Linked DNA regions of Cecembia calidifontis. The protein of the gene in region 2 binds, or shares a complex with, the protein of the main gene of each other region. Links are inferred from orthologs where the notes say so. Each region holds a gene or a part of one and is shown on either strand. Other genes may lie near its edges.

What was found.
Region 1: the proteins of trxB (region 2) and trxA are in contact, whole or in part, in a crystal structure (PDB 1F6M), measured with the Escherichia coli proteins. The link is inferred for Cecembia calidifontis from one-to-one orthologs.

What each region holds. Positions count from the first base shown.
Region 1 is NZ_SGXG01000001.1:420,378-425,619, forward strand. Bases 1,018-3,973 are described here. They hold trxA (thioredoxin), read left to right. Parts: upstream 1,018-2,313; coding sequence 2,314-2,634; downstream 2,635-3,973. Other genes in these bases: dnaE (DNA polymerase III subunit alpha), read left to right, coding at 1,018-2,162; BC751_RS01870 (3-keto-disaccharide hydrolase), read right to left, coding at 2,691-3,311; BC751_RS01875 (DUF502 domain-containing protein), read right to left, coding at 3,408-3,968. Outside these bases: more of dnaE, read left to right, coding at 1-1,017; BC751_RS01880 (Rossmann-like and DUF2520 domain-containing protein), read right to left, coding at 4,216-4,992; BC751_RS01885 (heme lyase CcmF/NrfE family subunit), read right to left, coding at 5,077-5,242. UniProt on the Escherichia coli protein: Participates in various redox reactions through the reversible oxidation of its active center dithiol to a disulfide and catalyzes dithiol-disulfide exchange reactions.
Region 2 is NZ_SGXG01000001.1:3,804,476-3,807,881, forward strand. The notes cover bases 597-3,406. They hold trxB (thioredoxin-disulfide reductase), read right to left. Parts: upstream 2,569-3,406; coding sequence 1,624-2,568; downstream 597-1,623. Other genes in these bases: BC751_RS16340 (peptidoglycan DD-metalloendopeptidase family protein), read right to left, coding at 597-1,614; BC751_RS16350 (sigma-70 family RNA polymerase sigma factor), read right to left, coding at 2,767-3,406. Also shown: bacillithiol biosynthesis deacetylase BshB1, read right to left, coding at 1-554; more of BC751_RS16340, read right to left, coding at 568-596.

The sequences.
Region 1 (5,242 bases), 3.4 Mb from region 2 along the record:
CAGAAGCAGACCGATTGGCGAAATTGGTTCCTGACATCAAGCTCAAGGCTTTGTTTGACCTTTCCAAAGACAGGGCCAAGCTGTCGGAAAAACTGAAAGGCAACGGAGAAGACCTTACCAAAGCGGAAGAATTGATCCGGATTTCCAAAGGACAAGATGAGCTTTCCAAAACCATCAACCAGGCCAAAATCCTGGAGGGATCGGTAAGGAATACCGGTATCCATGCCTGTGGGGTGATTATTACACCGGATGACATTACCAACTTTGTCCCAGTAGCACTGGCCAAAGATTCCGACATGGTGTGTACCCAGTTTGACAACTCCGTAGTGGAAAGTGCCGGACTACTCAAGATGGACTTCCTTGGCCTAAAAACCCTGACCTTGATCAAGGATGCTGTTAAAATCGTGAAGGAAAGACATGGCATTGAGCTGGATCCGGACAATTTCCCAATTGATGATGCCAAAACATACGAACTGTTCCAAAGAGGCGAAACTGTCGGCATCTTCCAGTACGAATCTCCCGGTATGCAGAAATACATGAGGGAATTAAAACCCACTGTTTTTGCTGACCTTATTGCCATGAATGCTCTCTATCGTCCGGGGCCTTTGGAATACATCCCTTCTTTTATCAAAAGGAAGCATGGTCAAGAACCCATTACCTATGACCTGGATGATATGCAGGAATACCTGGAAGAAACCTACGGGATTACAGTTTATCAGGAACAGGTAATGCTTTTATCCCAAAAACTGGCCGGTTTTACCAAAGGTGAGGCAGACGTGCTCCGTAAGGCCATGGGTAAAAAGCAAAAGGATGTCTTGGATAAAATGAAGCCAAAGTTTATAGAACAGGCTTCTGCAAAAGGACATGATGCCAAAAAACTGGAAAAAATTTGGAAAGACTGGGAGGCATTTGCTTCTTATGCCTTCAATAAATCCCATTCCACCTGCTATGCATGGGTCGCTTATCAGACCGCCTATCTCAAAGCACACTACCCTGCTGAGTACATGGCCTCTGTACTGAGCAACAACATGAACGACATCACGCAGGTGACATTCTTTATGGAAGAATGCAAGCGTATGGGAATATCAGTTTTGGGACCGGATGTCAACGAATCCAAAAGTGGATTCACTGTGAACAAAGAAGGTCAGATCCGGTTTGGAATGGCCGCCATCAAAGGTGTAGGGGAAGCCGCTGTAGAGGCCATTGTGGAAGAAAGGGAGAAAAACGGGAAGTACAGCAGCATTTTCGAATTCTGTAAGCGTGTAAATAGCAGGGCCCTGAATAAAAAATCACTGGAATCCCTGGCTATGGCAGGAAGCTTTGATTGCTTCCCTCAGCACCATCGCCGACAGTATCTCGAAGCTCCTGAAGGGGATGTTACCTTGTTGGAAAAGGCGGTAAAATATGCCCAGAAAGTACAGCAGGAATCAGAAAGTGCTCAGGTAAGCTTATTTGGAGGAGGATCAGGAATGGAAGTTCCGCTTCCATCCGTGGCAGCTATGGAGCCATTCAGTCAATTGCAGGCTCTAAATATTGAAAAAGAGGTAGTTGGCCTTTATATCTCAGGACACCCCTTGGATCAGTTCAAGGTAGAAATGGAATCCTTTACGAATACCCCGCTGCCTGAATTCTCAGACATGGAAATCCTGAAGAAAAAAGGAGATATCAAGGCTGCGGGAATGGTTACCAGTTTTGCCCATAGGACCACCAAAACGGGTAAGCCTTTCGGTACACTTACCATGGAGGATTACCACGGTGGGCATACATTTTTCCTTTTCGGTGAGGATTACATCAAGTACAAAGAATACTTCATGACCGGTTGGTTCCTGTACCTGACAGGCTCAGTCCATCCAAACAAATGGAAGGAAAATGAGTTTGAATTCAAGATCAACAACATGATGTTGCTCAGTGAAGTCAGGGGAAAATTGATCAAAGGGCTCAGGGTAAACATTGATCTGGATGACCTAAGCTATGACCTGATGGAAAAGCTGGAAGAGATTACCAAAAAGTACAAGGGAGATGCCAAGCTGTACATCAATGTCATCGACAGCAAAGAAAACATCACCTTAGACCTGATGTCAAAACGCTACACGGTGGATCCTTCCAATGAAATGATCAAGGACCTCGGACAAATCCCAGAGGTGGTTTATCAGATCATTTGATGATTATGGAATTGCGGCAGGCTGGAATAAGACACCTTGAAAACCAGCATGCGGTTTGTAGAAATATTCAACCTGATTTGGAACTATTTACCGGGAATTTAAATTTGGATAGTATATTTGAAAATCAAGCATAAACAAAATTATCAATACGATGGCAAAAGCAATTGAAATTACTGACGCTAACTTTGAAGAAATATTAAAATCAGACAAGCCTGTACTGGTGGACTTTTGGGCAGAATGGTGCGGTCCTTGTAAAATGATCGGCCCAATTGTGGAAGAATTGGCCGGGGATTATGAAGGCAAAGCAGTAGTCGGCAAAGTGGATGTGGACTCCAACCCGGCAGTGGCTTCAGCTTTGGGAATCAGAAGTATCCCAACTTTGATGTTCTTTAAAGGAGGTCAGATCGTGGACAAGCAAGTAGGCGCAGTTCCTAAAGCTATCCTTGCTCAAAAATTGGATGCAGTTCTTTAAGAAAATACGATAAAGCAAAACAAAATCCCGAAGCGAATACTCCGGGATTTTTGTTTTTATAACACCTTGACCTTGATGCTTCTGTAATAAATGACACTCTCGGGGTCATGGGCCTGAATGGCAAATGTACCTTTGTCTATTCTTTTTTCGCCGGCATTGGCTGGTCTGTTTTCATCTTTAGACTCCACATATTCCATTACCGTTTCCCCGTTCAGCTTTACCGTAACATGATCTCCTTTGACAATGATATGGGTAGTATACCATTCCCCATCTTTGACATAAGTTTCTCTCACATCATTGAAGGCATAAAGGCTTCCTGATTTCCTCCAGTCCCCATGGGTCTGATTCACCTGAACTTCATAGCCTTTATCTGGCCATCCCTTTTCCTGATAAGCAGTGTGAAAAAATATGCCCGAGTTGGCTTTTGGCATGGTCTTCAACTCCACCATCAATTCAAAATCCTTAAAGACTCCCCCATTGACATCACCCATATAAAAAGCATGGGCACGCGGGCCATCAATTTTGATAATGCCATCTTCCACTGAAAACGAAGATGGATTTTCTGCAATTTTCCATCCATCCAGATTTTTTCCATTGAATAAAGATATCCATCCGTCCTGGGCACGGACTGCCAAGGACAAGGATAATAACAACATAAAGGCGAGTAGTTTTTTCATTTAAATTGTTTTTAGGTATATGTTAATTGGTTTGTAAGATTCTATTCAATGGCTTTTCATTCCTCATTCTTCATTCCAACCGAAATCCGACTTCCCCTACTCTCTTACCAAATGCGAAACCCCTCCTGATACAATAAACTTCATCACGTCTGCACTTCGGACATTTTTAAGTACTCTTACGTTCTCCCTAGGTACCAAAAAGAGGTTCCCGGAAAAATTATAACTATGGGGAAAATAAATGGCCACCAACCCCTCTTCTTCAATAACACTAAGGTCTTCCTGGGTAATAAACCCCAATCTCGAGATATTTTCCGACAATCGCACAATGACAGGCGCACTGAATTTCTTTTTATCGCCTACAAATGCAGACATCAAATCCTTGATGCTGGTGTAAAGGATGTTGATCAGTGGGATTTTAAATACCCCTCTCTCAAACATTTCAAACAAGGGCTTCGTGATGAATATGCTGGCCAAAAAACCGATAAAAGTCACGAAGGAAAGCATGATCAATATCCCCAAACCCGGTATAGGAATGTGGAGTATCCCGTCTAAAAACTGAATAATGAGCCAAATCACATAAATCGTCAAAGCTATGGGGACAACAAAAAGTAGCCCACGAAAGAAATAGGTTAAAATTCTCCTGTAAGTAAACGCCATGGTTCAATTAATGCCTAAAGCCAATTAAATGTACGAAAGAAAAAAATAACTGAGGCAAGTTTTATACAGCTAGTAATAAAAAGTGGTCAAATTCCCATTTGACCACTTTTATCCTCTACAAAACGTTCAACCAAACACTAAAAAAAGCCTATCCCGGGTATCAGGATCTTATCCCCAAAAATATCCTTTGATAGGGACAAGTTAAGTAGATTAATAATCCAAAAAAATCCCCTGAACAGGGTAATTTTCAGTAAGAATCAATGATATCCTGGGAAATCAGCCTGTAAATCTCCGCCACCTGTGCATTATAGTTAAGAAACTGGTAGTGTGCATCCAAAGTATTGAAGTCAGATCGGATGGCCGGACCTGTCTGTGCCTTTTTAGCGCCAAGTTCGAGACTTTTGCTGATGGTTTCTATAATAAGGGGTTTCAGCATCTCATAATCCAGCCCTTTTCTTGCCATAATTTCCTCTGCTAAGCGGAGCATATGGTTAGAAAAATTGCTTGCAAATACTGCTGCAATATGTAATGCCATCCTGTCTTTGGACTTGAGAATATATTGCATAGGAGAAAGGCTTTTGGCCAATTTTTTAAGTTTCTGCAAGGTAGTGCCATCTTCTGACTCAAGTAAGAAGGGAACATCCTCAAAATTGATTTCCCGGTCTTTGGAAAAAGTCTGCAATGGGTAAAAAATCCCAGTGTAAGAGGCAGAACTGTACCCCAGGATATCCAGGGAAACCGCTCCTGATGTATGTACCAAAATACCGTCCTCAGGCAAAATCACCTCATCGGCCAACTCGGAAATAGCCTGATCGCTTACTGCCAAAATAAAGATTTCCGCCTCGGAATCTGAAAAATCCAGATCAGTTTTTGCTTCCGTAGTGTATAGCCTTTTGGTAACCTGCTGCACTTTGCTGAGATCCCGCCCATATACTTCAGTCACTGTATGCCCAGCTTCTTCCAGAGCAGGGGCAAGATGCCAGGCAACATTTCCTGTTCCTAATATTGCAACTTTGAACTTCATGGCTGAAAGATAAAAGATTTTTGACCGATTCTAAAAGCCAACAAAAAACCCCGGAAAATATCCGGGGTCTTGGTATTGAACGTGTTAATATTCCAAACCTTTGTCACGCATTTTTCTGAATTCATCATATCTCCTGTAGATGGCCACGCAGAAACCAAACAACATGATGATGGTTCCAGCCCACAGGATATTGATCTGTGGCTTGATGATGGCTTTCAGCACCACGTAATCTTTCTGGTATCGGTTGACC
Region 2 (3,406 bases):
TCATAAAATTGTGATTTGAAAGCTTTGATACTTTGTATCTTTTTGTCCCAATAATCAGAAATATCCACTACAAAATCAGGCTTGATGTAATTGTTTTGGATGTAATGATAAACAAATTTGGGTCTCCATGCTTCTTGAATTTCCCCGTCCAATTCAGTTTCAATTTTTCTGAGACCACTCATAAAACAAGCATGGGACGCCAAAGATGCCCCTTTACCATGGTCAGGATGCCTGTCGGAAACAGCATTGGCCAACACTATCTCAGGCCTATATTTCCTGATGACTTTAATAATTTCAAGTTGATGGACTTCATCATCTTTAAAAAAGATATCCCTTAAACCCAAATTTTCCCTTGCTGTAAGGTTCAGTATTTTTGCAGAAAGGTCAGATTCTTTTAATCTTAAATTCGGTGTACCCCTTGTTCCCATCTCCCCCTGGGTCAAGTCTAGTATACCAACTTTGTAGCCTTTTGCCACGTGAGAAGCTATCGTTCCAGAACAAGCCAATTCGGCATCGTCAGGATGTGCAGCAATCACTAAAATATCGAGTTTCATTGCATCAATTTGTTTATCTAATCCTTAACCTTTGACCTACCCTCAAAATACTATTTGTAGATATGCCATTCAATCTTGTAATTGTACTGACCCTTACCCCATAACGCCTTGCAATACTACTGAGTGTTTCTCCGCTCCTTACCCTGTGATAAACTGATTCCTGAGTTTTAACTACATGATCGAAACTTGCAGCTGTAATCATATAAACATCAGATTTAAGCTTACCGACATTAAAATCAAACAATTCGGTCGGATTAATGGACAAGCCTTGATATCGGATTTCAAAATGCAGATGGGGCCCCGTACTTCTCCCTGTACTTCCTCCCAAACCTAGCACATCACCTGCCTTTACTTCCTGGCCTACATCAACAAGAATTTTGGACATATGACCATAGAGTGTTTCGAGGCCATTTTTGTGCCTGACAACTACATAATAACCATACCCATTTCTATCATAGGACCTGATCCTGACAATGCCATCAAAAGTACTGTAAATAGGATCTCCTATTTTTAATTTCAAATCAGTTCCATGGTGCCATCTGTACCTTCTAAATCCAAATTCAGAAGTTATCTGGGTTTGGTCCAAAGGTAATTTCCAGTCTGTTCCAAAAAATGTATCATACAGCTTAACATAAACAGTATCCTTAAAATCTTTAGGGTTGAAATCATAAATATTAATTTTCTTACTATCCCAGGAAGAAAAATATTCATAGGCAGTCACCCAAATACTATCGATCAATATTTGCTCGGATACTTGAACCAATTGGTTGGTCGGTGCCCAAATAAGAGAAAGCGTATCCTCAGATACTATACTGAGCCTTCTTTTTATATTGACATAATCTTTATATAAAAGGGAATCTGTTTCCCGGGTAATATCCTGCAAGTATTTTTGGGGATCAAAAAGCCTTATATCCCTGTACAAAGGATTATTGGCAGGTTTGTTCCCGGTGGTTTCTTGTTTGGGTTTCTTGATAATCTTAGGAAAATTTTGTGCATGGACCCCAAAAGAACCCATGCACAAAACAAGTGTGAATATAAAACTATAAAGCTTAAACCTCATCAGAATAAATTAAACCATTTCCTTGGCTGCAAGATACCTTTCCGCATCCAGTGCTGCCATACAGCCTGTTCCTGCAGCCGTGACAGCTTGTCTGTAGATATGATCTTGAGCATCTCCACAGGCAAAAACACCTTCTACATTTGTCCTTGTTGATCCAGGGACGGTCTTAATATAGCCATTTTCATCCATATCTATGATGCCTTTGAAAATGGCAGTATTTGGTTCATGGCCAATGGCTACAAAAAAACCACTTACCTTTATTTCCTTGGTTTCTTTTGTTTTATTATTGTAAACACGGACTGCTTCGACTTCATCTTTACCCAATATCTCCTGTGTTTCTGTATTCCAGAGGATTTCAATTTTTGGATTGTTCATTACTCTCTTTTGCATGATTTGGGAGGCCCTCATTTCATCCCTTCTTACAAGCATGTATACCTTAGAACAGATATTGGCCAAATAAGAAGCTTCTTCACAAGCAGTATCTCCTGCCCCAACTATTGCAACTTCCTGTCCCCTGAAAAAGAAACCATCACAGACTGCGCAGGCAGAAACACCCTTTCCATTAAGTCTTTCTTCACTTTCCAAGCCTAGCCATTTGGCAGAGGCACCAGTGGAAATAATGACGGTATCTGCATGTATTTCTACTTGATCATCTACAAATACCTTATGAGGATGAGCCGAAAAATCAACTTTTGTGACTACTCCATACCTTACCTGAGTACCGAATCTTTCTGCTTGTTTCCTGAAATCCTCCATCATCTCAGGCCCCATGATGCCATTTGGATATCCAGGATAATTCTCTACATCAGTAGTGATTGTCAACTGTCCTCCTGGCTGTCCACCAGTGTATAATACAGGATTAAGTCCAGCCCTTGATGCATAAATAGCAGCAGTATAACCCGCCGGGCCTGAACCAATGATCAAAACCTTCACTTTTTCTATTTCAGAAGCCATCTTATAGTGATTTTTAAGGTTAGCAAATTTTGTTAAAATAGTTATTACAACAAAGATTAAACTTGTTAAAATTCCCTAATAAAGAAAGGGAAATCCCTAACTCTTGTTGAATGAGAAATTTAAAAGATAAATCTAACAGGATACAAAAAAAGGGGAAAAATTTCCCCTTTTCTGTAATCTAAGATACTAAATCGGGGATTACCCCAAATATGGTTTTAAAGTCTTGCTTCTAGATGTGTGTCTTAACCTTCTGATTGCTTTCTCTTTAATTTGTCTCACCCTTTCTCGGGTCAGGTTAAATTTTTCACCAATTTCCTCTAAGGTCATGGCATGTTCACCGTTCAGACCAAAATATAAGGTTATGACATCCGCTTCTCTTGAGGTCAGTGTGGATAGCGCCCTTTGGACTTCTTTTCTTAAGGAGTCGGTCATCAAGCCATCATCCGGCTTTTCGTCTCCATCATTTTCCAGCACATCCAAAAGACTGTTTTCCTCTCCCTGAACAAAAGGAGCATCCATGGAAACATGCCTACCTGAAATTTTCATGGTATCCACTACTTCACCAGCAGTAACTTCCAATACTTCTGCCAATTCTTCAGGAGATGGTTCTCTTTCGAATTTTTGCTCCAGTTCACTGAAGGTTTTACTGATTTTATTAAGGGACCCCACTCTGTTCAATGGCAAACGCACAATTCTGGATTGTTCTGCCAAAGCCTGAAGAATAGACTGTCTGATCCACCAAACAGCATAAGAAATGAACTTGAAACCTCTGGTCTCATCAAATCTTTGAGCTGCTTTAATCAGACCCAAGTTCCCTTCATTGATCAAATCACCTAGG